DNA from 3 places in the Pseudomonas sp. PLMAX genome. Region 1 is predicted to be linked to each of the others. Evidence: riboswitches for the same ligand, from Rfam matches in the RefSeq annotation. Region 1 holds a riboswitch; each other region holds the start of a gene.
The links. A riboswitch is a leader RNA that binds a small molecule or an ion and turns the genes downstream of it on or off. The one in region 1 is predicted to bind cobalamin.
Positions count from the first base shown of each region.

Region 2: it holds a riboswitch for cobalamin, as region 1 does, so the genes downstream of both, cobW (cobalamin biosynthesis protein CobW) here and DKB71_RS15175 (ABC transporter substrate-binding protein) in region 1, are expected to answer to the same signal.
Region 3: it holds a riboswitch for cobalamin, as region 1 does, so the genes downstream of both, cobO (cob(I)yrinic acid a,c-diamide adenosyltransferase) here and DKB71_RS15175 (ABC transporter substrate-binding protein) in region 1, are expected to answer to the same signal.

Region 1 is NZ_CP064949.1:3,263,824-3,273,557, reverse strand. It holds gene DKB71_RS15215 (APC family permease) at 1-299, opposite strand, end outside; gene DKB71_RS15210 (transcriptional regulator) at 735-1,550, shown strand; gene DKB71_RS15205 (hypothetical protein) at 1,547-2,029, shown strand; gene DKB71_RS15200 (hypothetical protein) at 2,183-2,455, shown strand; gene DKB71_RS15195 (hypothetical protein) at 2,539-2,910, shown strand; gene DKB71_RS15190 (helix-turn-helix domain-containing protein) at 2,907-3,893, shown strand; gene DKB71_RS15185 (outer membrane beta-barrel protein) at 4,165-4,665, shown strand; gene DKB71_RS15180 (DUF1624 domain-containing protein) at 4,803-5,975, shown strand; cobalamin riboswitch at 6,009-6,204, shown strand; gene DKB71_RS15175 (ABC transporter substrate-binding protein) at 6,342-7,355, shown strand; gene DKB71_RS15170 (FecCD family ABC transporter permease) at 7,352-8,368, shown strand; gene DKB71_RS15165 (ABC transporter ATP-binding protein) at 8,365-9,156, shown strand; gene DKB71_RS15160 (OprD family porin) at 9,180-9,734, shown strand, end outside.
Region 2 is NZ_CP064949.1:4,217,661-4,227,394, reverse strand. It holds gene DKB71_RS19280 (CbtA family protein) at 1-299, opposite strand, end outside; gene DKB71_RS19275 (CbtB-domain containing protein) at 311-505, opposite strand; cobalamin riboswitch at 626-851, opposite strand; cobalamin riboswitch at 1,029-1,241, shown strand; gene cobW (cobalamin biosynthesis protein CobW) at 1,340-2,407, shown strand; partial or broken gene cobN (cobaltochelatase subunit CobN) at 2,411-6,239, shown strand; gene DKB71_RS19260 (ATP-binding protein) at 6,272-7,270, shown strand; gene DKB71_RS19255 (vWA domain-containing protein) at 7,390-7,935, shown strand; gene DKB71_RS19250 (MFS transporter) at 8,091-9,635, opposite strand.
Region 3 is NZ_CP064949.1:1,936,688-1,946,421, forward strand. It holds gene DKB71_RS08950 (AI-2E family transporter) at 1-599, shown strand, start outside; gene hda (DnaA regulatory inactivator Hda) at 797-1,501, shown strand; gene DKB71_RS08960 (NlpC/P60 family protein) at 1,730-2,377, shown strand; gene DKB71_RS08965 (C40 family peptidase) at 2,542-3,078, shown strand; gene DKB71_RS08970 (O-methyltransferase) at 3,097-3,750, shown strand; gene DKB71_RS08975 (PQQ-dependent sugar dehydrogenase) at 4,590-5,903, opposite strand; gene DKB71_RS08980 (hypothetical protein) at 5,971-6,555, opposite strand; cobalamin riboswitch at 6,708-6,943, shown strand; gene cobO (cob(I)yrinic acid a,c-diamide adenosyltransferase) at 7,026-7,637, shown strand; gene DKB71_RS08990 (cobyrinate a,c-diamide synthase) at 7,634-8,980, shown strand; gene bluB (5,6-dimethylbenzimidazole synthase) at 8,977-9,627, shown strand; gene cbiB (adenosylcobinamide-phosphate synthase CbiB) at 9,624-9,734, shown strand, end outside.

The DNA of each region.
Region 1 (9,734 bases):
AAACGCGAGGTGAAGGTAAAGACGCCGCCGGCCGAGGGGGCCTGGCGAGTGAGGGAGATCATGCAGAACGCCATGACCAGCATGGGGAAGAAGTACGCAATCAATATGGCCAGCGGCGCATGGTGGCCCGATATCGAGTAAAGAATCGACATCGAAGAGGCGGCAATCCAGCCCGGAGCATTAAAACCAAGTGCGGAAAACGTAACATCCCTGGTTGTGAGCGTCCCCTTGTTCAGCGCTGTATCAAGTTCACGAACAGTTCCGTCACGGTCATAACCGATGATTTCATAGAAGTTCATTTATCAGGCTCTGATTAATAGCTATAGAAGATCTTGTAGCGTCAAACCGTGGGAATCGGTTTGAACGCCGCTCTTATTATTCAACTATGCAAAATGCAGATACTCACAACCCGAACAGGCTAAAAACAAATAGCTTATTCAGAGTTGACTTGCAGCTTTGTTGTTTTTATTGCTGTGGTTTTTAAACCTTTGAATGGGTGGCCAGTATAGAAACAGCCAAAAAAAACCTACCATCAGGAATTTCCGATCTTTGCATCTGAATGGGCGAAGTAAGGCTCGCCCACCTTGCAGTTTTCGGATAGCGCCGGTCACTCGATCCGCGCATCATCACCGCCCCCGCTCATAGCCGTTCCCTTCGACAAGAATGCACTGCGTCAAATCGGCCTCTGAAACCGTCTCTATACTCAGCCAGAACCACCTGAACGGAGGACTCCCATGCGCTACGCCTTCACATTGAAAAATGGTGCCATGGCCCTTTTCGATCCAGACACCGCCTTGCTTACCCTCACCACGCCCCATGGAGAAGTACAAAGCACTACGATAGGCAGAGCAGAATCGCGCCTACTGGAGCTGCTGCTCATGGAGCCCGGCCAGACTAAAAGTCGTGAAGAGATCATCGACTACACCTGGAATGACCGCGTCGTCGCCTCCGGCAGTTTGAACCAGGCAGTTTTCTCCCTTAGAAACATTCTCAATGACAGTCGTGATCACGAGATTCTGATGACGGTTCCGCGAAGAGGTTATTGCTTCAACCGTCTTTATGTAGTCGATGTCCCCACAAATCCCCCAACACCCTCGGAAGATGTTGCGCCTGTGCTCGCCGTTGAAGAGCCGGCGGCGTTCGGGAATGACGATCTTGCGGTGCCTTCAGCAAAGACCAGGAAATCAACTTACCTGACAAAAGCCCATTTAATCGGCTATGTGCTGACCTTGGCAGTCTGCGCCTACACGGGTTTCCACTCAGGTTTCGACACATCGAAAATAGAAGTCTCCACCCTCAAACAAAATGAACTGGTCATCCATGCATTAGGCGAGAGTGTCGCCGAAGCTGAATCGCTGAGGGACCTCTCGGCGACCCAGGTGCAACAGCTACCGCCAAACTTGAAAGGCGAAGTCTGGTTGAACCTGTTTAAAACAAACTACTCTGTTTCGTGCGTTCGTCCGGATCTAAGCACTGCAAACCTGCAATTGAATAGCGGGCAAAAAGACCTTGCCCCGATGATCCGGCAATGTTTGGAAGCCACCCTATGAAGTCAATGACCTCTTCAACTGTTCACTGGATCGTGCTTGCAATCATCAACGCCGCCTGTGTCTTTTCCCTGACCTATTCGCCCTCTTATTACATGGAAAATATCAGTTATCAAACCATGACTCGTCAATGGCTGGAGGACTCCAATCAACTCAATACCGAAGAGTACCTGACCATCGGCCATGGCCGACTGACACAAACCACGATTGAAAGCCTGAACGGAAAGATTCGTAATGCAACCATCTCGGCGCAGATTGTCCGGGAAAGCAAACACCATGTGCAAATAAAGATCAGCAACGTCAAACTCAGCCAGGACACTGAATTATTCGCCATTGAAAAGACGCCGGATCTGTTTTTCAGGCGTCAATTCGTTCTACAGGAAGGCGCCGTTCTCAACTATGAGTTGCTCCCCACCTCCAACAAAAACGCCGTATGCTTTTATGTACATGACATTGGCCGCTTGCGCTGCATGAATCACTGAGACATCTGCAACCCATCACATCAGAACAAAAATAATAATTACTAATTTGAATCAAACCCCCTCCCCCCGCAACATCCCGCCTTTGTAGCGCTCGAAGTCGTTCCTGCTGACATCAGCGTTGAAAACATACATTTTCCGCGAGTCATCAAATCAATGATAACCAGGATCCTGGCAGCTCTAGCGCTGGCTGCACTATCGTTTGCTGCAGCGGCACACAATGAATATTCGGTCGGCAGTACGGAAATCGAACTCTACGAACTGGAATTGAGCCCGAACGAAACAATCAAGCTCAAGCACTTGAAAATCTACTCTGAAAAGCAAGCCCATGACGATGAAGACGCTTTTGACAACGCCTTGCCTGCCCCGCCACAAAATCAACAATCGGAGTCACGACCTGTCGCTGACTCCAGTTTGAGCGAAATATGAGTTTTTGACTTCAACCAGCATCGTGGGAGCAGGACTATCCGCAGGCACTGCCTGAAAACATCATCAACAAGGAACGCACGTCAATGCTGCTAAGAAACCTCGCTACCGTATCCTTTGGTGTATTGCTGTCTCTCAAGGCCTTGGCTGATGACAAGGAACTCTATGGCGCCGACCTGACGCGTCTTGAAAGCAACACGAACAAGCTGAGCGATGAAAAGTCCGATTACAGGATTGTCACAGCCTATCGTGCTGAGGATTTTTTTGCTTTTGATGCGGCAGCCATCGGCCCGGCCAGCCAGAAAACCGCGATCTTTGGATCGAACCTGGCACCCGATAAACTTCAAGGCCTGGTGGAGTTATCCTCGAGCGACGCGTACGTCTTTACTGCGGCATTGTCGATGCCTGAGAAAAACCCGGGCACTGTCCAATTAGCTGAAGAGCAATCTATTCCATGAGCATCATGATCCCTGATGAAGTCTTTCACGTAACGGCCACGCCTGCGGACCAAACCGATAGAACAGTTGGCCGTTGGCAGCTGAGCCTCGCCCCGTTGGAACACGAAGCAAACATCAGGCAGCACAAGCTCTTTCAGGGTTCCAGGCTGCAATGCAGTCGTCTGGAGTTTGACTCAACCGTCACCTTGATGGGTTGTGTCCCTCAGGGCTTTGTAACCCTTGCCATTTCACAGGCTTTGGTGGGTCGACCCACGGTCAATAATCATCATTTGTGGCCTAACGAAATCATCGTGTTGTATAGCGGTGAGCCCGTGCACTACACCTGCGAGCCGAATGAAACGCTTTTCACCCTGACCACGACTCTCGAACATTACGTACATTGCCTTGGAAACCATTCTTCCATCGATATGCTGCGGGATAGAAAGGAGCAGCGCTTTCAGGTTGCACATTACCAGTTGGTGCAATCCGCCATTCAGGCGATCAACGCCTACTCCATGGACGCCACCCCGCCTCGTTTGCAACCGCTCAGCTGCGCTGAAACTTCAGCGGCTGAAAGTGCGTTGCTGATTTCTCTGCTACGGGCCCTGATACCTGTTGGCCGATCCGCGCTTACTCCCCCGCGAAGAAGAAAGATCGCAATAGAGGCCATGCAATACATTCATGAAAACACCAAAAAATCCCTCAGCATGAAGGCGTTGGTCAAACAACTGCAAACCACAACTCGCAGCTTGCACCATGGCTTCGTCGAAACATTCGGGATTTCGCCGATCGCTTACATCAAGAACCTGAGACTCGCTCGTGCCCGTCGGGACTTGATCCGCAACACTTGGCCGACGGTCACTGAAACCGCCATGTATTGGAATTTTCACCATCTGGGCCGGTTTTCCAAAGCGTATCAGGATGCTTATGGAGAAACCCCCTCGGAAACGGCCAGGCGTAACTCTGCAAAACTGGCCACGGCCGCCAAAAATAACAATCAATAATTTTCATCCAACAACCTGAATGGTCAGCATGCTTGTTTCTACCCAAGGGGATAAGCATGCGCTATCGACTGAATTCGCTTCCACTCAAACAGAAAGTCATCTTTTGCCTGGCCGCCTATTTATCGGGCGTTGCCTTAGCCTGGTTGGTTAACACCTATCAAACCCTTTGAAGCCATTCATAAATATCAATCAATGACTTCAATCATTCTTCACGCTCATTCAAATTCTCGGCCAACACCCATCGACAACCCGTAGAAGGACCCTGCCTCACATGCTATTTCGAAACCTTGGCTTCGTTTCACTGCTTTCGTTACTGTCTTTTCAGGCGCTCGCTGATGACAAAGGTTTATATCTTGGCGCTGGCGTCAGCAGCATTGAAACCGACAAAGTCCATTTGAACGATGAAGACACCAGTTATAAGGTTTTTGCAGGTTATCGACTCAACGGCTATCTGGCCTTCGAAGGCGCCTTCGTTGATCTCGGCCAATTCGAAGACAGCAATCTGGATTTCGACGGTAAGTCTGTCCAGGCCAGTGCCCATCTCGGCTTTCCGTTGGGAGACCGAGTGCGCGTATTCGGCATTGTCGGTGCCCATGCCTGGGATGCTGACGGCAATGCCGCCGATGACGATACGGGCGTGGACCTGACCTACGGTGCCGGCGTTGAACTCGATGTATTTCGCAACATCGGTGTCCGCGCTGAATATGAAGTACTGCAGGTCGGCAACATGGACCTGAATCAAACAACGGCATCCGCTTATATTCTCTTCTAAACCCCTCCTGAATTGAGCGGCCTTGCGGGTCGCTCAACCTCAAGCCTTCATCCCCCCGCTGTCTTGCCCTGTTGACCTCTTTTTTTTGCCCGGATTAAATGTTATGTTATATCAATACTCACGGACCGCGACTTTCAATGACAAACCTTGTTCAAACCCCACCCATCACCAGCGTTAGCCAACGCCTGATGTCCATCGACGCCCTCAGGGGATTGGTGATCATCTTCATGCTGCTGGATCACGTGCGCGAAACCTTCTTCCTGCACCGCCAGGTCACCGACCCGATGCTCATCGACAGCACTGAACCGACGTTGTTTTTCAGCCGCACGCTCGCCCATTTGTGTGCGCCGGTGTTCGTCCTGCTCACGGGCTTGTCTGCGTTTCTGTACGGTGAAAAGCATCAGGGCAAGCACGCCGTGTCGACCTTTCTGTTCAAGCGTGGCCTGTTCCTGGTGGTGCTGGAGTTCACCCTGGTGAATTTCGCCTGGACCTTCCAGTTCCCGCCCACCGTGATTTACCTGCAGGTGATCTGGGCGATCGGCGTCAGCATGATTGCCCTCGCCGCACTGGTCTGGCTGCCGCGACCCATCCTCTGCGGCCTGGGGCTGATCATCGTGGGCGGGCACAATCTGCTCGACTCCCTGCACTTCCCGGTCGGTTCGGCGCTGCACATCCCTTGGGCCATTCTGCATGATCGCGGCTGGATCGAATTCTCCGACAGCCTGCGCCTGCGCACGTCGTACCCGGTGCTGCCGTGGATCGGGGTCATTGCCCTGGGTTACAGCATCGGCCCCTGGTTCGCCCGCCCCGCCTCGACCGCCCTGCGTCAACGTTATCTGTTGCTGGCGGGGGCCGGCGCACTGATCGGTTTTGTCCTCCTGCGCCTGGCGAACGGTTATGGCGAGGCACACTGGGCGGTCCATGAAAGCACCACACACACCCTCATGAGCTTCTTCAACATCACCAAATACCCACCTTCCCTGCTGTTCCTGTGCCTGACGCTGGGCATTGGGCTCTTGCTGTTGCTGGGCTTCGAGCGGGCCCGGCAACACAAGTGGATCAGCACCCTGGCGGTCTTTGGCGCGGCACCGATGTTCTTCTACCTGCTCCATCTTTATGTGCTGAAAGTGCTGTACCTGGTCAGCGTGGCGTTGTTCGGTCTGAACCACGGCGACTACTTCGGGTTCGATGGCATTTGGGCCGTGTGGCTGACTGCCGTGCTGCTGGCTGCGGCGCTGTATCTGCCGGTGCGCTGGTTCGCCGCATTGAAGGCGCGTCGGCGTGATATCGGCTGGCTTAAATACTTCTGATCAGGAGATGGGTTCGCCTCGGGCGGCATGATCGACTACCATGCCGCCGCCGGTTTCCACATGGGATTAATAGGGAATCCGTGATGCTGCCAACGCATCAAACGGAACTGCCCCCGCAACTGTAGGTGCTGAGCCTGCTCCTGAATTGCCACTGGGATCGAATCCCGGGAAGGCTGGAGCAGGCGATGACGCACCAGTCAGGAGACCTGCCGGCCAAGCAACAATCACTAACCGGCGGGGTGTCCGGGGAGGACATCCTTGTGCGCGCGTCACCCAGGTGACGGGCCCTGCTCTGCCTTTTCGGCAGCGTTCGATGATGTGTTTCCAGACCCTTGCGCCGAGTACGGTTCAAATGGAGATTGCATCATGCTGCTGCCCCGCTTTGTCGCCCTCGTCACGGGCCTGGGTCTAACTTCCCTCGCCTGTGCCTCCCCTACTCATTACCCGCTTACAGTCGAGAACTGCGGCAGCACGCTGACCTTCGCCCACGCCCCTGCCCGGGCGGTGACCATCGGCCAGGCCGGCACCGAGATGCTCTTCGCCCTGGGATTGGGCGACAAACTGGTCGGTACTTCGCTGTGGTTCAATGATGTGCTGGCTCAGTACAAGGCGCAGAACGACAGGATCGAACGCCTGGCCGATAACGAGCCGAGTTTCGAATCGGTGATCGGCAAGCGCCCGGGGCTGGTCGCCGTGGAGCTTGAGTGGATGGTTGGCCCGCAAGGCGCAGTCGGTACTCGCGAGCAGTTTCACGAGCTGCAGATTCCCACCTACCTGATGCCCTCGGACTGCGAGTCCAAGGACAACCTGGTGGGTGCTGACGGTACTCGCCTGCAGCCGTTTCGGATTGAAAGCATTTACAAAAGCGTCACCCAACTGGCCGAGATCTTTGACGTCCAGGCCCGTGGGCAACAGCTGAACGCACAACTGCAGGCCAGCCTGGCCAGGTCCATGGCCCTGGTGCAAGGCAAGGACCTCAAGCACACCAGCGCGCTGGTCTGGTTTTCCAGTGCCAGCCTGGATATCGACCCCTATGTCGCCGGGCACAAGGGCATTCCCGACTTCATGCTCAACACCCTGGGCGTGCGCAATGTGGTGCAGTCCGACGAAGAGTGGCCAACCGTTGGCTGGGAAACCATCGCCAAGGCCAACCCGACGTTCCTGGTGATCGCGCGCATGGATCGCCGGCGCTTCCCCGCTGACGACTATCATAAGAAACTGCAATTCCTGCGCAGCGATCCTGTGACCCGCAACATGGACGCGGTGAAAAACAACCGCATCATCATCCTCGACGCCATGGCCATGCAGGCCAGCCTGAGAACGTTCGAAGGTCTCGAAGCGCTGGCCACCGCCATCAACGGCTACGACCTGCCGCAATGACCAGGACGCTGATTCGCACCCTGCTTGCGTCGCTGATACTGCTGCTGGCCGTGACCGCCGGTGTGGCCATCGGTGAAACCAACATTGAATCGGCGGTGGTGTTCCAGGTGCTGGCCAACAAACTGTGGTCTGCAGGTTACGCCCTCGATCCCATCGACGAGGGCATCGTCTGGAACTACCGCCTGACCCGCGCGCTGGTGGCGGCGGCTTGCGGTGCGGGCCTGGCGACTTGCGGGGTGATCCTGCAATCGCTGCTGCGCAACCCCTTGGCCGATCCCTACCTGCTGGGCATTTCCGCAGGGGCCTCGACGGGCGCGGTGCTGGTGGCATTGCTGGGCTTTGGCGCCGGAGCGATCTCGATGTCGGCCGGGGCGTTTGCCGGGGCCGTTACAGCCTTTGCCGTCGTTGTCTTGCTCGGCCGGGCCAGCGGTTCGCCTGGCAGCACCTCGCAGATCATCCTGGCGGGGATCGCCGGTTCGCAGCTGTTCAATGCGCTCACGGCGTTCCTGATCACCAAGTCGGCCAGTTCCGAACAGGCCCGCGGCATCATGTTCTGGTTGCTGGGCAATCTCAGTGGCGTGCGTTGGCCTTCGGTGTGGCTGGCGGTGCCGGTTGCGCTCGCCGGCCTCGCGGTTTGCCTGTGGCACCGGCGTGCGCTGGATGCCTTCACCTTTGGCGCGGATTCTGCGGCCTCGCTCGGCATCGCAGTGCGTCCCGTGCAATTTCTGTTGATCGGTTGTGCCGCCCTGGTGACGGCGGTGATGGTGTCGATCGTCGGCTCCATCGGTTTCGTTGGATTGGTCATTCCCCACGCCGCCAGGCTGTTGCTGGGCACTGGGCACACGCGCCTGCTGCCGGCGAGTGCGCTGGGTGGCGCGGTGTTCCTGATCGCCGCCGATGTGCTCTCGCGCACGCTCATCAAGGGCCAGGTGATACCGGTCGGTGTGATTACCGCATTGGTCGGCGCGCCGGTGTTCGCGCTGATCCTGGTCGGTCGGAGGAATGCCCGATGAACGCGGCTGCACCTGTTCTGCACGACCCCGTGCTGAGTTGCGCCGGTGTCGGGTTCTCGATCCGCGATGCCGAGTTGCTGCGCGACATTCACCTGGACATCCACCCCGGCGAGACCCTGGGCCTTGTGGGGCCCAACGGTTCGGGAAAATCCACGCTGCTCAAACTGCTGGCCGGCGTGCGCAGCCCCAGCCGGGGGGACATCCACCTCAATGGCCAAAACCTCAAGACCCTGTCACGGCGAACCATCGCGCAAACCCTGGCGGTGGTTGAACAACAGGCCGACACCCTGGATGCGATCAGTGTGTTCGATGCCGTGGCCTTGGGCCGAACGCCGTGGCTGTCGGCCCTGAGTCCGTGGTCGGCTGTAGACGATGACATCGTCCATCAGGCCTTGCGCGATGTGGATGCGACTCATCTGCGGACCCGCACCTGGCGCAGCCTCTCCGGTGGCGAGCGCCAGCGCGTGCACATCGCTCGCGCCCTGGCCCAGCGCCCGCGGATCCTGCTACTGGACGAACCGACCAATCACCTGGACATCCAGCATCAGCTGGCGATCTTGCAGGTTGTTCACGCGCTGCCCGTGACCACCGTGATTGCCCTGCACGACCTCAACCAGGCACTCACCTGTGATCGTTTGGCCGTTCTGGAAAAGGGCCGCCTGGTGGCCCTGGGCAAACCGCTTGATGTGTTGACCCCACAACGCCTGCTGGACACCTTCGGCGTCCATGCGCACTACCTCATCGACCCCTTTGACGGCGCGCAGATCCTGCGCCTGCGTTCATCCTGATCTTGTTTGTGGACACCGCGAAAATGCCTACCCGATCCGCCTTTCTCCTCGCCCTGGCCAGTCCATTCACGCTGGCTGATTCGGCGCAATCGCAAGCCAATGGCTTTGTCCAGGACAGCGCCTGGAGTGTGCTCAATCGCACGGTCTACGACCATCGCGAGTACCGTCATGGCGCCCGCAACAGCGCTGCGCGTAACGCCTACAAGCCGCGTGACGAGCGTAATGGCTACGCCGAGGAATGGGGCTACGGGCTGATGGGTACGCTGCAATCGGGCTTCACCCAAGGTCTGATCGGGGTGGGTTTGGATGCCCATGCCTATCTGGGCATACAACTGGACAGCGGCGGTGGCCGCGCAGGGAAAGCGCGATTGCTTGGGCTCGACAACCAGGGGCATCCCAAGGACGAGTTCAGCCGTGGCGGTGCCGCGATCAAATTCCGCGCATCCTCGACAGTGCTGAGCTACGGCGAGCAGCGGGTGAAAACCCCGGTGTTCAGTTCATCCGACAGTCGCCTGCTGCCGGAAACCGCCACCGGCCTGTTCCTCACCAGCAACGAGTTCGCGGCACTGAAGCTGGTG
Region 2 (9,734 bases), 950 kb from region 1:
GCGCGCAGGGTATAGAGGCCGGCGAGCATCAAGGCGAAGCCGACTGCCACCACCAGGTTACCGCCGGTGGTCGACAGCACGCGCTGCCAGCCGTCTTCCGGCTCCCAGGCTTCGGCGTCGTGGCTGTGGGCAGCGACGCCCGCGGCGTGTTCGTGGACTTCAACGGCGGCAGGTTCCGATTTCTCGTAGGTTTCGGCCTGCAAGATCAGCGGAGAAACCCAGAAACTCTGCAGCAGGGTCAGCAGCAGGGCAGCCAGCAGCCCGCTGAAACCTGCGGTTTGCGCAATACGCTTGATCATGTCGGCAGGTCTCAATGGCACGGGAACGCTGAGCTGTGGCGGGTATCGTGAGCGGCGTTGTGCACCGCTTCGATGTGCGAGAAACCGGCGAAATACACCAGGCACGCGCCAAGGATCGACGCGCAAGCGGCGGCGGTAAGGCGTTGGGACAGGGTAGTGGTGCTGCTGGCGGTGGTGCTGTGGCCGGTGCTGCTGATGATCGACATGGCGCTTCCCTCTGTTCTGTCAGCGGGGAATAAGAGCGCAGGCAGGCCCTCGCACGACCGAGCGCGCAGAAGTCCGAACAGCGCCCGCCCACCGCGGGTTTGTTGAGTCAGTGATCGTGTTGGTCACTTTGTGTTGCGGGCCGGTCTCCGGGCTCACGAGGGGCGCAGGCGTTAGCCTTGACCTGCAAGCGTCACCTTCCCATGCCACGTTGGCACAGTGGATCTGACGCTTCGCTCGCTTACCGTTGCGGGGGCAGCACCGGACTGACATGGGCTTGAGTAAAGCACATGATTCACCGGTTTCCCGTTTCACCCTGTGAAGGGCACCCGTAACAAGGTGCGTAGGAGAGCATGGGCGAGGGGCGGGCGTCAATTGGCAAGGGTTCTCAACTCGGGACCGAGTCGACCCCATCGCGAGCAAGCTCTCTCCCACAGGTGATCGCATTCCCATGTGGGAGCGGGCTTGCTCGCGAAGGGGGCGCCGCCAATCTCATGTGAACATTGACCCGCCCCAATACCATGCGTAGCCTTGCGCATTCGAGGTTCTTCGGCATTTGTCGAAGCTAAGAAGGGAACGCGGTCAATGCCGCGGCTGCCCCCGCAACTGTGAACGGTGATGTTCGCTGCCACGCCACTGCACGCTCAAGTCCGAGCCCGCGGGAAGGCGCAGCGAATGCCAGGCTTGAAGGCCAGCACACCGTCAGCCAGGAGACCTGCCTCGATACAGATTCTCACTACAACCGGGCGGGGTGATCCGGTGGCGAACGCTTCTGGCGCGCTTGTGCGTGGCCGGTCCTCGTCCCGTATGCCCGCCACCTTGCCAAAGGGCATCCGATGAAAACACTGGCCAAACTCCCCGTCACCATCGTCACCGGTTTCCTCGGCTCGGGCAAGACCACCTTGCTGCGGCACATGCTCGACAACGCCCAGGGCCGCCGCATCGCGGTGATCGTCAACGAGTTCGGCGAACTGGGCATCGACGGCGAAATCCTCAAGCAGTGCTCCATCGGTTGCACTGAAGAAGAAGCCAACGGCCGTGTCTATGAGCTGGCCAACGGCTGCCTGTGCTGCACCGTGCAGGAAGAGTTCTTCCCGGTAATGCGCGAACTGGTGGCCCGTCGCGGCGATCTCGACCACATCCTGATCGAAACCTCGGGCCTGGCCCTGCCAAAACCGCTGGTGCAAGCCTTCCAGTGGCCGGAAATTCGCAGTGCCTGCACCGTCGATGCGGTGATCACCGTGGTCGACAGCCCGGCCGTGGCGGCGGGCACCTTCGCCGCCTTCCCGGACCAGGTCGACGCCCAGCGCAAACTCGACCCGAACCTGGACCACGAATCGCCGCTGCACGAACTGTTCGCCGACCAACTGTCCAGCGCTGACCTGGTGATCCTCAACAAGGCCGACCTGATCAGCCCGGAAGACCTGGCTCGCGTGCGCCTGGAAGTCGCCGAGGAATTGCCGCCGGCGGTGAAAGTTATCGAAGCCAGCAGCGGTCGCTTGCCGCTGGACGTGCTGATCGGCCTTGGCGCCGGTTCCGAAGAGCACATCGACAGCCGTCACAGCCACCATGATCATCACCACGATGGCGATGATCATGACGACCACGATCACGACGCCTTCGATTCCATCTCCATCGAACTGCCGCAAGCCGACGAAAGCCTGCTGATGGATGCGTTGACCCAACTGGTGGTCGAGCACAGCATCCTGCGCGTCAAGGGTTTCGCGGCGATCCCGAACAAGCCTATGCGCCTGCTGATCCAGGGCGTGGGCACCCGGTTCGACAAGCATTTCGACCGCCAGTGGGGCGCTGTAGAGGCACGTACCACGCGCCTGGTATTGATCGGCCAGGCACTGGACGCCACCTTGCTCGAAGCGCAATTGCGCGCCGCGCTCAGCGTGTAACCCATGCACCTGCTCAGGACCCAGCCCGGCGGATTCGTGTCGGATGACAACATTGCCGACCTTGGACAAACCCCCGCCGAGCTGGTGATCCTGTGCAGCGGCGACTCCAGCCTGGCGCTGCTCGCCGAAGCGGCTCAGCAGTTGCCCGACGACTACCCGAGCGTGCGCCTGGCCAATCCGATGCAGGTGCAGAATCATGCGTCGGTCGACCTGTATGTCGACCAAGTGTTGCGCCACGCCAAAGTCATTCTGATTTCGCTGCACGGCGGCATTGCCTATTGGCGTTATGGCGTCGAGCGGCTGGTGGAGCTGTCGCAGCGCGGCGTGCAGCTGATACTGGTACCGGGCGACGATCGCCCGGACCCGGAGCTCAGCGATCTCAGCACCGTGGGCCCCGAGGAACGTGACCGTCTTTGGCAGTTTCTGCGCCAGGGCGGCATGGGCAATGCCCTCGACTTTTTCCGCTGCCTGGCCAATCGCTGGCTGGATCGCGACTACGCCTGGGCCGAACCGCAAACCCTGCCGCGAACGGCGATTTACCACCCGCGAAAAAGCCCCGCGCAACTGACTGACTGGCAAGCCGACTGGCAGGCCGGTCAACCGGTGGCCGCGGTACTGTTCTACCGCTCGCATTTGCAGGCGGCGAACACCGCGTTCATCGATGTTTTCTGCCAGCGCCTGCAGGCGGCGGGGTTGAACCCGTTGCCGGTTGCGCTGGCCAGTTTGAAAGAGCCTGGCTGCCTTTCGGTGGTCGAGGACTGGCTGGATGAAACTTCAGCCTCAGTGATCTTGAACACTACCGGTTTCGCCCAATCGAGCCCTGAAGCACCGCACTTGCGACCGTTTCGCCGCAATATTCCGGTGATCCAGGCCATTTGTGCCCAGGACAACGAGCCGGGCTGGCGCGCCAGCGAACAGGGCCTCGGCCCGCGAGACCTGGCGATGCACATTGCGTTGCCCGAACTGGACGGGCGCATCATCAGCCGGCCGATCAGCTTCAAGGACCTGGCCTGGCGCAGCGAGCGCAGTCAGTCCGACGTGGTCTGCTACCGCGCGCAGCCGGAACGCATGGACTTTGTCGCGCAACTGGCGCGGCGCTGGATCGAGCTGGCGCGGGTACCCAACGGGCAAAAACGCATTGCGCTGATCCTGGCCAATTACCCGACCCGCGATGGTCGTATCGGCAATGGCGTTGGCCTCGATACCCCGGCCGCAGCGCTGAACATCTTGCGTGCGCTTCACAGGGAAGGGTATCCGCTACCGGCGCAGTTGCCAGGCAGCGGCACCGCGTTGATCCAGCAATTGCTCGGCGGTGTCAGCAACGACCTCGATACCCTCGACCAGCGTCCGTGCCAGCAAAGCCTGGCGATGGACGACTATTGGCTCATGTTCAACCAGTTGCCCGAAGCCAACCGCCAGGCCGTGCTGGACCGCTGGGGTGCGCCGGACAGCGATCCGATGTGCCGTGGCGGGCGAATGATGATCGCCGGGTTGCGTTTTGGCCTGACCTTCGTCGGCATCCAGCCCGCGCGGGGTTATCAGGTGGACCCGAGTGCGGTTTACCACGACCCGGACCTGGTGCCGCCCCACGGCTACCTGGCGTTCTATTTCTGGTTGCGCAACACCTACGGTGCCCATGGCGTGATCCACGTCGGCAAGCACGGCAACCTGGAATGGTTGCCGGGCAAGGGCGTCGGGCTGTCGGAGCACTGCTGGCCGGATGCACTGCTCGGGCCGCTGCCGAACATCTATCCGTTCATCGTCAACGATCCGGGCGAGGGCGCCCAGGCCAAGCGCCGCACGCAAGCGGTGATCATCGATCACTTGATGCCACCGCTGACCCGCGCCGAAACCTACGGGCCGCTACGCAACCTCGAACTGCTGGCCGACGAGTATTACGAGGCGCAATTGCTCGACCCGCGCCGTGCCCGGGAATTGCAGCGCGATATCCTGCAACTGGTGCGCGACACGCACATCGATCGCGAATTGCAGCTGGACGACCAACTGAACAGCGATGCCGATGCGGCGATCTGGTTGCCGCGCCTGGACACCTACTTGTGTGACTTGAAAGAGTCGCAGATCCGCGATGGTTTGCACGTGTTTGGCGAATCCCCGGTGGGACGGCTGCGCATCGATACCTTGCTCGCGCTGCTGCGCATTCCACGGGGCGATGGTCGTGGTGCGCAGTCGAGTCTGCTGCGGGCGTTGGCCAAGGCGTTCGAATTGGGCTTCGATCCGCTGGATTGTGCGCTGGCCGACCCATGGAGCGGACCGCGCCCGAACGCATTATTATCGCTAAGCGAGGAACCCTGGCGCACCACCGGCGACACCCGCGAACGTCTCGAACTTTTCGCCACACAGCTGATCTCCTGTGGGAGCGGGCTGTTGCGCGAAGCGCGTGTCAGCCACATCACCTTTCATTCTGACACCGTTGCGAGCAAGCCCGCTCCCCACAGAGCGCGAGTTGGTCTGACGTGAACGCCATCCTCGACCACCTACGCGAAGTGGTCGCCCCCAGACCGGACGCGCCTGTGGTCCCGCAGAGATGCGCGGCCTGCTCGACGCCCTCAGTGGCCGTTTCGTCCCCGCCGGCCCAAGCGGCGCACCCAGTCGCGGTCGCCTCGACGTGCTGCCGACCGGGCGCAACTTCTATTCGGTGGACGTGCGCAACCTGCCAACCACTACCGCGTGGCGCATCGGTTTCCAGTCGGCCAACCTGATTCTTGAACGCCATCTGCAAGACCATGGCGATCATTTGCGTCAACTCGGCCTGTCGGTCTGGGGCACCGCGACCATGCGCACCGGCGGCGACGACATCGCCCAGGCCATGGCGTTGATGGGCGTGCGCCCGGTCTGGGCCACCGGCAGTCAGCGGGTAGACGACTTTGAAATCCTGCCGTTGAGCTTGCTTGATCGACCGCGGGTGGACGTTACCCTGCGTGTATCGGGTTTCTTCCGCGATGCCTTTGCCAACTTGATCCGGCTGTTCGATGCCGCCGTGCAAGCGGTGGCCGAGCTGGACGAGCCAGACGACCTCAATCCCCTGGCCGCCAAGGTGAGCGCCGAACGTCAGGCGCTGCTGCAATCGGGGATGGATGAAGACGCTGCCCGGCGACAGGCCGGATGGCGCATTTTCGGCGCCAAACCCGGCGCCTATGGCGCGGGCGTGCAGGGTACGATCGACGGTCGACTGTGGCAAAGCCGCGAGGACCTGGCCGAGGTCTACCTGAACTGGGGCGGCTACGCCTACGGCGGTTCCGACGAAGGCACCGCAGCCCGTGAGCAGTTCTCCCAGCGCCTGGGCCAGATGCAAGCCGTGCTGCAAAACCAGGACAACCGCGAGCACGACCTGCTCGATTCCAATGACTACTACCAGTTCCAGGGCGGCATGCTGGCCGCCGTGGAAAGCCTGCGTGGCGAGGCAGCGGCCAGTTATCACGGCGATCACAGCCAGCCGGACTTGCCGAAGATCCGCACACTGAAGGAAGAGCTGAACCGGGTCATCCGCTCCCGGGCGGCCAATCCGAAGTGGATCGACGGGGTCAAGCGCCATGGCTACAAAGGCGCCTTCGAAATGGCGGCGACGGTGGACAACCTGTTCGCCTTCGACGCCACCACGCAGTTGATCGACGATCACCAGTACGCGCTGCTGGCGGATGCCTATTTGCTCGATCCGGGTACGCGGGATTTCGTGCGTGAGCATAACCCTCATGCCCTGCGCGACATGACCGAGCGCATGCTCGAAGCGCAGCAGCGGGGGATGTGGAAAGAGCCGGGGGATTACCGCGAGGCCCTGGAGAACCTGTTGCTGGATATAGAAGAAGACAGCTGATAAACACCACCGACCATGACCGAGATTGAACAATGACCGACACCCCCCATTTCCCCCTCTCCGCCGTGGTCGGCGCCGACGATCTGAAGCTCGCGCTGTACCTGACCGCCATCGACCCGAAGATCGGCGGCGTATTGATCGAAGGCCCGCGCGGCATGGCCAAGTCGACCCTGGCCCGCGGCCTGGCGGACCTGTTGGCCAGCGGCCAGTTCGTCACCTTGCCCCTGGGGGCCACCGAAGAACGCCTGGTTGGCACCCTCGACCTCGACGCGGCCCTGAGTGAGGGTCGCGCACAATTTTCCCCGGGTGTGCTGGCCAAGGCTGACGGCGGCGTGTTGTATGTCGACGAGGTCAATCTGCTGCCCGATCACCTGGTTGACCTGCTGCTCGACGTGGCCGCCAGCGGCACCAATCTGGTTGAGCGCGACGGTATTTCCCATCGGCATTCGGCGAAGTTCGTGCTGATCGGCACCATGAACCCGGAAGAGGGCGAGTTGCGCCCGCAATTGCTCGATCGCTTTGGCTTGAACGTCGTCCTCGGTGGTCACACCGCCCCGACCGAGCGCGGGCAGATCATCCGTCGACGCCTGGATTTCGACAGTGATCCGCAACGATTCTGCGCCGAATGGGAGAGCCAGCAGCAGTCGTTGCGTGAGCGCTGCGAAAAAGCCCGCAGCACATTGGCGGGCATTCCCCTCGACGACGAAGCGCTGGCGCAGATTACCGAGCGCTGCTTTGCCGCCGGTGTCGATGGCTTGCGTGCCGATCTGGTCTGGTTGCGCGCGGCGCGTGCGCATGCGGCGTGGCGCGGGGCTGCATCGATTGATGTAGAGGATATCGACGCGGTCGCCGAGTTTGCCCTGCGCCATCGTCGTCGAGAGCATACGCCACCTGCACCACAACAGAACCAGGCCCAGTCCGGGCAGAATTCCAACCCCAGCGAAGGCCAGGGCCAGTGGGGCGTAATGCCCGCTCAAGCGCTGCCGGTCGGCGCGCGGCGTGAAGTGCCGAGCTGGCCAAAAAAGCCCTAGGCATTCGCCCTCGATCTGACGCGGGGGCGAATGCCAGACCCCGTGCCGGACGGCTCGATTCCGGCAAACAGGGTAAACGTCACGCGGCCGATGGTGGCTCGATCAATTGGCCAGGCACGCTGCTCAACGGTCGGCCGCGGCAGCGCCAGGACGTGTTGTTCCAGCAACGCACGCGTTCAGCTCATGAACTGTGGCTGGTGATCGTCGATGCCTCGGCGTCCACCCGGCGTCATCAAGCCTTGAGCGATGCCAAGGGTTTGCTGGCGCAATTGTTCGACGACGCCTACCGCCAGCGCGCGCGCCTGGCCTTGCTGACGGCCAGCGGTGCGCTGCCGAAGTGGCAGGTGCAGGGGCTGAAAGCGTCGACGGGGTTGCGCCCATGGCTCGATGGCCTGGGCGCCGGTGGCGGTACGCCGTTGCTGGCGGCGCTGGGTGAAGCGGGGCGCTGGCTGGCCGCGCGGCAAAAGCGTTTTCCGGCGGAGCAGCAGCGCTTGTTGCTGGTGACCGATGGCCGTCTGAAAGAATGGCCGTCGTTGCCCACGCTCGATTGTCCTGCATTGGTGATCGACATCGAGCGCGGGCCGATTCGTCTCGAACGCAGCAAGGTATTGGCGGCGCAATTGCAATCCGAATATCGGCATATCGACGAACTACTTCCGGGCTGAGTTCTGCGTTGTCTGTGCTGGCCCAATCGCCAGCAGGCTGGCTCCCACAGTGATCCGGGTGAGACACAGAAATCATAAACGCCGGATTCCCCTGTGGGAGCCAGCGTGCTGGCGATGAGGGCCTCAGGTTCAAAGCTGAAATTGCCAGGTACGCGTCACTCAAGCACCAGTGCAGTCCGGGGCACTGGAATCGGGTTGCGCATCAGCAAGCCCACCACCAACGCACCAAACAATCCCGCCAACCCCGCGACCCAAAGCAAGAGACTGAAACCACCCACAAACGCTTCTCTCGCCAGCGGCTCGACCACCGACCGCGCAGCCTCCGGCACCAGACTCAACGCCGCCGCCATGTCACCGGCCACCACCCGCGAGGCAACCCCTTGGGTCTGTTCAAGCCATTGCCCACCCTGTGCCGCCAGGCCGTCGTGCAGCAACCGTTCGCTATGCCCCGAAAGCAACGCGCCATACACGCCGATGGCCAGCATCACCGCGCTGAAGCGCATCGTCGTACTCATGCCCGAGGCCATGCCGGTGCGTTCCCTAGGCACGCAGGCCATGATGTTTTTCTGCGTATCGCCATTGAGCAGTCCCGCGCCGGCACCCGTCACGGCAATCGCCAGGGCGAAGGGCAGGTAACCGCCGCTATTGACCGCCCAGGCGCTGAGCAAATTACCGCTGCCCACCAGGGTGAGTCCGATGGCCATCATGTTTGCCGGCGTCACACGTCCCGCCAGGCGTGCACCAATGCGCGGAAAGATCAGCATGGTCACGGCAAACGGCAGCATGCCCAGCCCGGCGGAAATGGCGGTAAAACCCAGCCCGTTCTGCAGGTAGAACGGCAACATGGTCATCATCACCTGGGCGCACGCGGCGTAGGAAAACATGCCGAGCAGCGCGCCAATGAAGCGCGGATGCCTGAACAGTTGCAGATCGATCATCGGCCGCTGTTGCAGGCGCTCGATCACCACGAACAACCCCAGCAACAGGGCGCCGCCCACGAGGCGGGTGTAGGTGACGGGGTTGTCCCAGCCGATCCGGTTGGCTTCGATCAAGCCCCAGATCAGGCACAACAGGCTGGCGCTGAAGGCCAGGCTGCCCCACGGATCGAGGCGCGCAGCCTGGGCATCGCGGGATTCCGGCACCGCGCGCCAGACCATAACCATCAGCAACAGCCCCACAGGCAGGTTGAGATAGAAGATCCAGCGCCAACCAATGTATTCGGTGATCAAGCCGCCCAGGGTCGGCGCCGCCGTCATCGCCACGCCCATGCAACCGCCCCAGAACGCCCAGGCCTTGGCCCGTTCGACTTCATCGTGGAAGGTGTGGCCGATGGAGGCGAGCGCTGAGGTCAACAGCAGCGCCGCACCGACGCCCTTGATGGCGCGGGCAATGTCGAGAAACAGTGCATTCGGCGCCGCCCCACAGCCAATCGACGCAAGGATGAAGATGCCCAGCCCCCACATCAGCATTTTCTGCCGGCCAAAGCGATCGGCCAGGCTGCCAGCGGGCAGCAACAGCGCGGCGAAGGCCAGCATGTAGGCGCTGACCACCCATTCGATGTCGGCGAAATTTGCTCCCAGGTCCCGGGCGATGCTGGGCAAGGTAACGGCGACGATGTTGGTGTCGAGCACGATCAGCGAGCACACCGCAGAGGCAGTGAGCAAGGTCAGGCGCGGGCTCACCTTGGGTTTGACGGACATGGCCAGGGTTCTCTACTGTGAGGTTGGGTGCAGCTTATCGCTGGCTGACGCGGCCTTTGTTAGGCGCGCACCGTCACTTCATTACCTTTGAGCTAATGC
Region 3 (9,734 bases), 1.3 Mb from region 1:
TGCTGATTCCGGTGGTGAGTTTCTACCTGCTGCGGGACTGGGACTTGATGGTGGCGAAGATCCGCAGCCTGCTGCCGCGGGACCGCGAAGAGCAGGCGGTGTCACTGGCCGAAGAGTGCCATGAGGTGCTCGGCGCCTTCATACGCGGGCAATTGCTGGTGATGGTCGCCTTGGGCGTGATCTACGCCGCGGGCCTGATGTTGGTGGGCCTGGAGTTGGGCTTGTTGATCGGGATGATTGCCGGGCTGGCGGCCATCGTGCCGTACATGGGCTTCATCATTGGCATTGGCGCAGCGCTGATTGCCGGTCTGTTCCAGTTTGGTGGTGATTTGTATCCCATGATGGGCATTGTCGCAGTGTTCATGGTCGGTCAAGCGCTGGAAGGCATGGTGCTGACGCCATTGCTGGTGGGGGACCGCATCGGTCTGCATCCGGTGGCGGTGATCTTCGCGATTCTGGCCGGGGGCGAACTGTTCGGGTTTACCGGCGTTTTGCTGGCACTGCCGGTGGCGGCGGTGATCATGGTGCTGCTGCGCCATGTGCATGATTTGTATAAGGATTCTGATATGTACAGTGGTGTTGACGAACCCGAGCTATAGACGGGGTCACGGGCAGCCCGGATAGACCCCGGCGGGCTGCCCACAGCGCCAAAGAATCTGTCATAAAACCGGTGCGCTAACGCAAACCTTTGATTTTGCTTGTGGTCTGTCGCATTGTGCGGTCGGCCTCACGGGTATAAACTTCGCAAACTTTACACAGAGGCCACTAACGGTTCCTTTGGAACTGTTCAGTCAGCATGAAACCGATTCAGCTGCCCCTAGGTGTGCGTCTGCGTGACGACGCCACCTTCATCAACTACTACCCAGGCGCCAATGCCGCTGCACTCGGCTATGTCGAACGTCTGTGCGAAGCCGACGCCGGCTGGACCGAAAGCCTGATTTACCTTTGGGGCAAGCACGGGGTAGGGCGTACGCATCTGTTGCAGGCCGCGTGCCTGCGTTTCGAACAGATGGGCGAACCGGCGGTTTACCTGCCGCTGGCCGAGTTGATGGATCGCGGCATCGAAATTCTCGACAACCTCGAGCAATACGAACTGGTCTGCCTGGACGACCTGCAGGCGGTGGCCGGCAAGGCTGACTGGGAAGAGGCGTTGTTTCACCTGTTCAATCGACTGCGCGACAGTGGTCGGCGCCTGCTGATTGCCGCATCGACTTCGCCGCGCGAACTGCCGGTAAAGCTGGCTGACCTCAAGTCGCGCCTGACCCTGGCGCTGATCTTCCAGATGCGCCCACTCTCGGACGAAGACAAGCTGCGCGCCCTGCAACTGCGCGCGTCACGTCGCGGCCTGCACCTGACCGACGAAGTCGGGCACTTTATCCTGACTCGCGGTACCCGCAGCATGAGCGCGCTGTTCGAACTGCTCGAGCAACTCGACCAGGCCTCTCTTCAAGCCCAGCGCAAGCTGACCATTCCTTTCCTTAAAGAGACCTTGGGCTGGTAGCCAAGGCCCTGTAAATTCAAGGCCCACAGCGATATATCGAATATTTCGGACGGCAGAAAATCCGCTTTCCGGCGGGGGCGCCGACTGCGTAAGTGTCTAGAATGGGCTTTAGCGCTTAGATGTCAGCGAGAAACGAAGAAGTCACAAAAAGTTCGATTGAATTTGCAAATGAGGATGATAGCGGGCATAGTCTCGGCTTCTTGACATCAATCAGCCACGGTCGTGCCCATGCTAAATCGCTTTGCACCCCTCGTGCCTCTCGCACTCGTTACCCTGTTGTTCGGTTGCGCTGCCCACACGCCAGTGTCCCAGCAAGCACAACAACAGCAGGTTCAAAATTCCGTTACCGCCCAGTCTTCCGCGCTTTATCAGCAAGCGCTTGAACAGGAAGAAGCGGCCACCGAAAAAGAACTGGCCAGCTTCGGCAATGGCAAGTCTTACCAGCTTCCGGTTCTGGCCGACAGCATCCTCGAACGCGGCATGTCCCTGATCGGTACCCGTTACCGTTTCGGCGGTACCTCTGAAGCCGGCTTTGATTGCAGCGGGTTCATCGGTTATCTGTTCCGTGAAGAAGCGGGCATGAACCTGCCACGCTCCACTCGCGAAATGATCAACGTGGATGCACCACTGGTCTCGCGCAGCAAGCTCGAGCCGGGCGACCTGCTGTTCTTCGCCACCAACGGTCGTCGCGGTCGTGTGAGTCACGCCGGGATCTACCTGGGCGACAACCAGTTCATCCACTCCAGCAGCCGCCGTAGCGGTGGTGTGCGCATCGATAGCCTGGGCGACAGCTACTGGAGCAAGACCTTCATCGAAGCCAAGCGGGCTCTCGCGATGGCACCCGCGGCGACTCCAATCGTCACCGCTCGCAAGTAAACATACTTTTCGTAGGGCGAACTTAAAGTCTTACTTGAAGTTTGCCATATAAGCGCTAAAATTCTGATCCATGAATGATGGCAAACCGCCTGCGTGATCCGCAGGCGGTTTTCTTTTCTGCACTCGCGCAGAAAAAAGCCGCAGCCTGATCAGGATGCTCTGCTATGACGAAGTCGGCCCGCCTCGCAATCATGCTGTTCGCAGCGCTGCTCAGCGCTTGTGCCAGCCGCACACCGCCCCCTGCGCCGGTGGTTCGTGCACCCATCGTATTCGGTCCCTCCCAGGCCTTTTCTCCGGAAGCGGAAGACGTGCTGTTTCGCGCGTTGGGGCTGGTCGGCACGCCTTATCGCTGGGGCGGTAACACGCCGGACTCCGGGTTCGATTGCAGTGGGCTGATTGGCTACGTCTACCGTGATGTTGCCGGTATTTCCCTGCCACGCACCACCCGCGAAATGATTTCCATGCAAGCGGCCAGTGTCGGCAAGGAGGGCCTGCAAACCGGTGACCTGATCTTCTTCGCCACCAATGGCGGTTCCCAGGTCAGCCATGCTGGCATCTATGTCGGTGAAGGGCGCTTCGTCCATGCGCCGGCCACCGGTGGCACGGTCAAGCTCGACAGCCTGTCCAAGGCGTATTGGCAGAGAGCCTACCTGAGTGCCAAGCGCGTCCTGCAACCGGAGCATCTGGCGCGCAATCCGTAACCGCCAGAGAGTGTTGTCATGACTGCCCGCACGCTCAACCTCGACGATTCGCTCTATCAATACCTGCTCGACGTTTCCCTGCGCGAAACGCCGCTGCTCAAGCGCCTGCGCGACGAAACCCAGGCGCTGCCCATGGCGCGCTGGCAGGTGGCGCCGGAGCAAGGGCAATTTCTCGCCTTGCTGGTCAAGCTCATCGGTGCACGGCGTGTGCTGGAAGTCGGCACCTTCACCGGTTACAGCGCCCTGTGCATGGCGGCGGCGTTGCCGGATGACGGTTTGCTGATCTGCTGTGACCTGCCCGGCGACTACAACGCCACCGCGCGCCGCTATTGGCAGGAGGCCGGCGTGGCCGGGCGGATAGATCTGCGATTGGCGCCGGCCCTCGAAACCCTCGGCAGGCTGGACGAGCCAGGCCAGTTCGACCTGGTGTTCATCGATGCCGACAAGGCCAATTACCCGGCCTATCTGGAACATGCACTACGCCTGTTGCGTACCGGCGGCCTGGCAGTATTCGATAACACCCTGTGGAGTGGCCGGGTGCTTGAGGAGAATCCCGAAAGTGAAGATACCCGCGCCATCCAGGCGCTCAATTGTGCCTTGAAGGATGATGCGCGGGTAGACCTGTCGTTGCTGCCGTTGGGTGATGGGCTGACGCTCTGCCGCAAACGCTGATCTCCAGGCGCACAGCATGGCGGCCTCAAAGCCGACCCATCTCCCACGGCCGTACCCGATCTACTGTGGGAGCTGGCTTGCCAGCGATGACGGCCTGACAGCCTCACCATCTCCACACGGCCGTACCCGATCTATTGTGGGAGCCAGCCTGCGGGCGATGGCGCGGCCTGACAGCCGACCCATCTCCCACGGCTGTACACGATCCACTGTAGGAGCTGGCTTGCCAGCGATGACGGCCTGACAACCGCACCATCTCCCCACGGCCGTACCCGATCTACTGTGGGAGCCAGCCTGCTGGCGAAGGCGGCCTGACAGCCGACCCATCTCCTACGGCTGTACACGATCCACTGTAGGAGCTGGCTTGCCAGCGATGGCGGCCTGACAGCCGACCCATCTCTCCCGGCTGTACCCGATCAACTGTGGGAGCTGGCTTGCCAGCGATGACGATCTCACAGCCGACCTTTTTTTTGATGACGGAGTACATATCCATTCCTTCGGTAACGGCCACCTATGGTTTCGCCCTTACGGCGAGTCACTTGGAAAAGCCCCAAGTAACCAAGGGCTCTTGCCCCTGGCGTTCGGTGCCTCGCTGTGGCTCGGCATGCCCTCGCTCCGGTCCTGCTCCGTGGGCCCGCCGCGATGGGCCATCCATGGCCCAGCGCGGCTAAACCGGCATCCATGCCGGTTTACCCACTGCGCAGAACCTCCACTCGGCCTCACGATGGGGCAAGAAGATCAAGATCAAGATCAAGATCAAAATCAAAAGCCAGAACCAAAGCCAAAGCCAAAGCCAAATCCGAAGCAAGGCGGCCGACCGACAGGCCTGTTTCATGTGCAGGTTATTGCACCGCCGACACCCGCCACACCTTGTTCCCCACATCATCGGCCACCAGCAAACCCCCTTGCTGATCAACCACCACACCCACCGGCCGGCCCATGGCTTTTTCCTCATCATTGAGAAAACCGCTGAGCACATCCACCGGTTGACCGCTCGGTTTGCCGCCGCTGAAGGGCACGAATATCACTTTGTAGCCACTATGCGGCTTGCGGTTCCATGAGCCGTGCTGGCCGATGAAAGCGCCTTCCTTGAACTGCGCCGGCAGCTTGTTGCCTTCGGCAAAGGTCAGGCCCAATGAGGCGGTGTGCGGGCCGACCGCGTAGTCCGGGGCAATCGCCTTGGCCACAAGGTCGGGGTTTGGCGGCTCGACGCGCACGTCGACGTGCTGGCCGTAATAGCTGAATGGCCAGCCATAGAAAGCGCCGTCCTTGACCGAGGTGATGTAGTCCGGCACCAGGTCGCTGCCGATTTCGTCGCGCTCGTTGACGGCGGTCCACAGCGCGCCGCTTTGTGGCTCCCAGGCCATGCCGTTGGGGTTGCGCAGGCCTGAAGCGAAGATCCGGTGGTTGCCGGTGGCACGATCCACTTCCCAGATCGCCGCGCGCCCTTGCTCCTGGTCCATGCCGTTTTCGCCGACGTTGCTGTTGGAGCCCACCGTGACGTACAGCTTGCTCCCGTCCTTGCTGGCGATGACGTTCTTGGTCCAGTGGTGATTCAGGGTGCCCCCTGGCAGGTCGACGACTTTGATCGGCTGCGACTTGATGGCCGTGTCGCCATCGACATAGCGAAAGCGCAACAGCCGGTCGGTGTCGGCAACGTACAGGTCATTGCCGACCAGGGTCATGCCAAAGGGCGAGTTGAGGTTTTCCAGGAACACCGTGCGGGTTTCGGCGATGCCATCGTGGTTGCTGTCGCGCAGCAGCGTGATGCGGTTTGGGCTCGGCACGGCGGCACCGGCACGTCCCATGACTTTCTTGGTGATCCAGCCCTTGATGCCTTTGTTGTCATCGGGTTTGGGCGGGGCGTTGGTTTCGGCGACCAGCACGTCGCCATTGGGCAGCACGTAGAGCCAGCGCGGATGATCGAGGCCCTCGGCGAAGGCGCCGACCTGGGTGCCGCTGGCCGCGATGGGTTTGGCGCCGTCCGCCCAGCCGATGGCCGGGGCGATGTTCATCGTCGGGAACAGGGTCTTGTTGGGTTCCGGGAGCTTGGGGGACGGCCCGGTGCCGTCGGTGACTTGCAAGCGGGCGGTTTCGCCACAGGCGGCGAGCCCTCCCGCTAATGCGATAACGAAAACCAGCTGAGACGTGCGCATTGCTGACTTTCCCTATGAATGAAGTGACTTAAACCATAGAGAAGCGCGGCAGCCCGATGGTTCAACGTCAGCCGCGAGCTTCCTTGAGCAGCACGGCAATACCGGGGTGATAGTGACCGGCTTCGTTGCGCAACTTGCGATAGGCATAGGGGAAATACCAGGCCACGGCGCAGCTGTGCTCCTTTTGCAGGTCATCGACCATGTCCTGAAGTTCTTCGGGGGTGGCGCCTTGCTGGTTCTTGTGCGGCGCGACGAACAGGCAGCCGATTTTCAGGTCGCTGGCGTAGCTGATTTTTTTCGCGTCGCTGGTGATGTCCAGCAGGGCCTGGGTCAGGTTCAGGCTGTTGACCCGTGGCCAGCGTTGCGTGGTCTGCAGCCAGGCGCGTGCTTCGGGCGTGGCGATAAACAGATCGGCGCGGCCGTTGCGTTCGCCTTCTTCGGTCTGTTTGCGGGTAGGTGATTGTTGCAGGGTGATCATTTCGGCCATCCAGGCCGCAGCGGACAGCAGGCCGAGGTTGGCTTTTTCGTCGAGCCAGTAGGGGGTTTCGTTGTCGCCGCGCACGGCGTTGTAGCGGTCGATGCAGTCGAACCAGCGTTCCAGGACCGGACGCAGGAATTCCAGCTGCGGATTGCTGATAATGATGCCTTGCATGGGGTTCACCCTTGTTATTGTGATGTGGTGTTGTGGCTATTTGATATCACTGCTGGGCCTGTGGCACAAGATTGACGTCACTTTCTTGAAGGTGGGCAGTTATTCGCGGCACCGCCACGTCTTCAATTGACGCTCCACCCCCAACCCTCTAACCTTCGCCGCTTGTTTCAGGTGCTCTGTGACTTGGGTCGACAGAGTGAAACAGGGAAGCCGGTGAGTTGAGTGCTTCAGTCGATGAAGCCCTGCGATCCCGGCGCTGCCCCCGCAACGGTAAATGAGTGAAAACTGCGTCAGAAGCCACTGCGTCGATCGTTGATGCGGGAAGGCGCGCAGTCTGGCAATACGCCGCTCATGAGCCCGGAGACCGGCCTGATCCATCCAAGCGGCATCACGGTGGGCGATGCCAGGTTTCTTGCCGTCTATTCTTGTGCCTGCCCGCCGTTAATCCTGCCTCAACGGAGAGCTCCCCCATGTCTGATACCCCTGATCGTGACGAACGTCATCTGGCGCGCATGCTGCGCAAAAAGGCCGTGATCGACGAACGCATCGCCAATTCCCCGAACGAATGCGGCCTGCTGCTGGTGCTGACCGGCAACGGCAAAGGCAAGAGCAGCTCGGCCTTCGGCATGCTCGCCCGTGCCATGGGGCATGGCATGCAGTGCGGTGTGGTGCAGTTCATCAAGGGGCGTAACAGCACCGGCGAAGAACTGTTCTTCCGGCGCTTCCCCGAGCAGGTGCGTTTTCATGTGATGGGTGAGGGTTTTACCTGGGAGACCCAGGATCGCCAGCGCGACATCGCGGCGGCCGAAGCGGCCTGGGCGGTATCGCAGCAACTGCTGCGCGACCCATCGATTGGCCTTGTGGTGCTGGACGAGCTGAACATCGCCCTCAAGCACGGCTACCTCGATCTCGATCAGGTGCTCAGCGACCTGCAAGGGCGCCCGCCAATGCAGCACGTGGTGGTCACCGGTCGCGGCGCCAAGCCGGAGATGGTCGAACTGGCCGACACCGTCACCGAAATGGGCATGATCAAGCACGCCTTCCAGGCCGGTATCAAAGCGCAAAAAGGCGTCGAGCTGTGAATCAACCTCGTCATTGCCCGGCGGTACTGATTGCCGCGCCGGCCTCCGGCCAGGGCAAGACCACCGTGACCGCCGCGCTGGCCCGGTTGCATCGCAACCAGGGACGCAAGGTGCGGGTATTCAAGTGTGGCCCGGATTTTCTCGACCCGATGATCCTCGAACGCGCCAGCGGTGCGCCGGTGTATCAACTGGACATGTGGATGGTCGGCGAGCAGGAAAGCCGTCGCCTGTTGTGGGAGGCCGCCGCGGAGGCTGACCTGATCCTGATCGAAGGCGTCATGGGGCTGTTCGACGGTACGCCGTCGAGTGCCGATCTGGCGCGGCATTTCGGCGTGCCGGTGCTCGCTGTGATCGACGGTACCGCCATGGCCCAGACCTTTGGCGCACTGGCCCTGGGCCTGGCGCGCTATCAGCCGGACTTGCCGTTTGCCGGCGTGCTGGCCAACCGCGTGGGCACCCTGCGCCATGCGCAACTACTCGAAGGCAGCCTGACCGAAGGCCTGCGCTGGTACGGCGCCTTGTCTCGGGAGACCGGCATTGAATTGCCAAGTCGCCACCTGGGCCTGGTGCAAGCCAGCGAGTTGAACGACCTGGACGTGCGCCTGGATGCAGCGGCAGACGCCCTGGCCAGCAGTTGCGAAGTCGCGCTGCCACCGGCGGTGACCTTCGCCGCGCCGGATGTAATAGCGGCCGAACCGCTTCTGGCTGGCGTGCGCATCGCCGTGGCCCGTGATGAGGCGTTTGCCTTCACCTATGGCGCCAGCCTGGATCTGTTGCGGGCGATGGGTGCCGAGTTGCGGTTTTTCTCGCCGATCCGTGACGCTGTTTTGCCCGAGGCGGACAGCTTGTATCTGCCGGGCGGCTATCCGGAATTGCACCATGTGGCGCTGTCGCAGAACACCTCGATGTTGGCGGCGATCCGCGCGCACCACGCGGCGGGCAAACCCTTGTTGGCGGAATGTGGCGGGATGCTTTATCTGCTCGATTCGCTGACCGATGTCGAGGGTACTCGGGCAGAGCTGGTCGGCTTGTTGAAGGGCGATGCGGTGATGCAGAAGCGCCTGGCTGCGTTGGCCTTGCAGGCGGTTGAGCTACCGGAAGGTTCACTGCGTGGGCACACTTATCATCATTCCTTGACCACCACCGAACTGACACCGATTGCCCGGGGCTTGAGCCCTAACGGCGGACGCGGGGCAGAGGCGGTTTATCGCGAGGGGCGGATGACGGCCTCTTATGTGCATTTTTATTTTCCGTCCAATCCGAAGGCGGTTGCCGCGTTGTTTGCGCCCGACCTTGAGGCCGCCTTCGCTGGCAAGCCAGCTCCTACAGCGAAGAGGCCATGACCGACAACGCCTTCTCCGAAGCCGAACGCGATGCGGTCTACCGCGCCATTGGCGAACGCCGCGACATGCGCCACTTCGCGGGCGGCACGGTCGAGCCCGATTTACTGCGGCGCCTGCTCGAAGCCGCGCATCAGGCCCCGAGTGTCGGCCTGATGCAGCCCTGGCGCTTCATCCGCATCAGTGACCGCGCGCTACGCAGCCAGATCCAGGTCCTGGTGGAGCAGGAGCGCGTGCGCACCGCCGAGGCCCTGGGTGAGCGCACCGACGAGTTCATGCAGCTCAAGGTCGAGGGCATCAACGATTGCGCCGAGGTGCTGGTCGCCGCGCTGATGGACGATCGCGAACGGCATATCTTCGGTCGTCGTACCCTGCCGGAAATGGACCTGGCCTCGTTGTCCTGCGCGATCCAGAACCTCTGGCTGGCATCCCGCGCCGAAGGGCTGGGCATGGGCTGGGTCTCGCTGTTCGAGCCGCAAGCCCTGGCGGACCTGCTGGGCCTGCCGCCGGGTGCCAAGCCCTTGGCGATTCTTTGCCTGGGACCGGTCAAGGCCTTTTATCCGGCACCGATGCTGGTACTCGAAGGCTGGGCGCAGGCGCGTCCGCTGAGTGAGCTGTTGTATGAAAACTATTGGGGAGTGAGTCAATGAGTGTGGCGTTGTTGAGTGTCGCCGCGGTGGCGCTGGATGCGCTGCTGGGTGAACCCAAACGCTGGCATCCGCTGGTGGCGTTCGGCCGATTTGCCGAGCGCATCGAG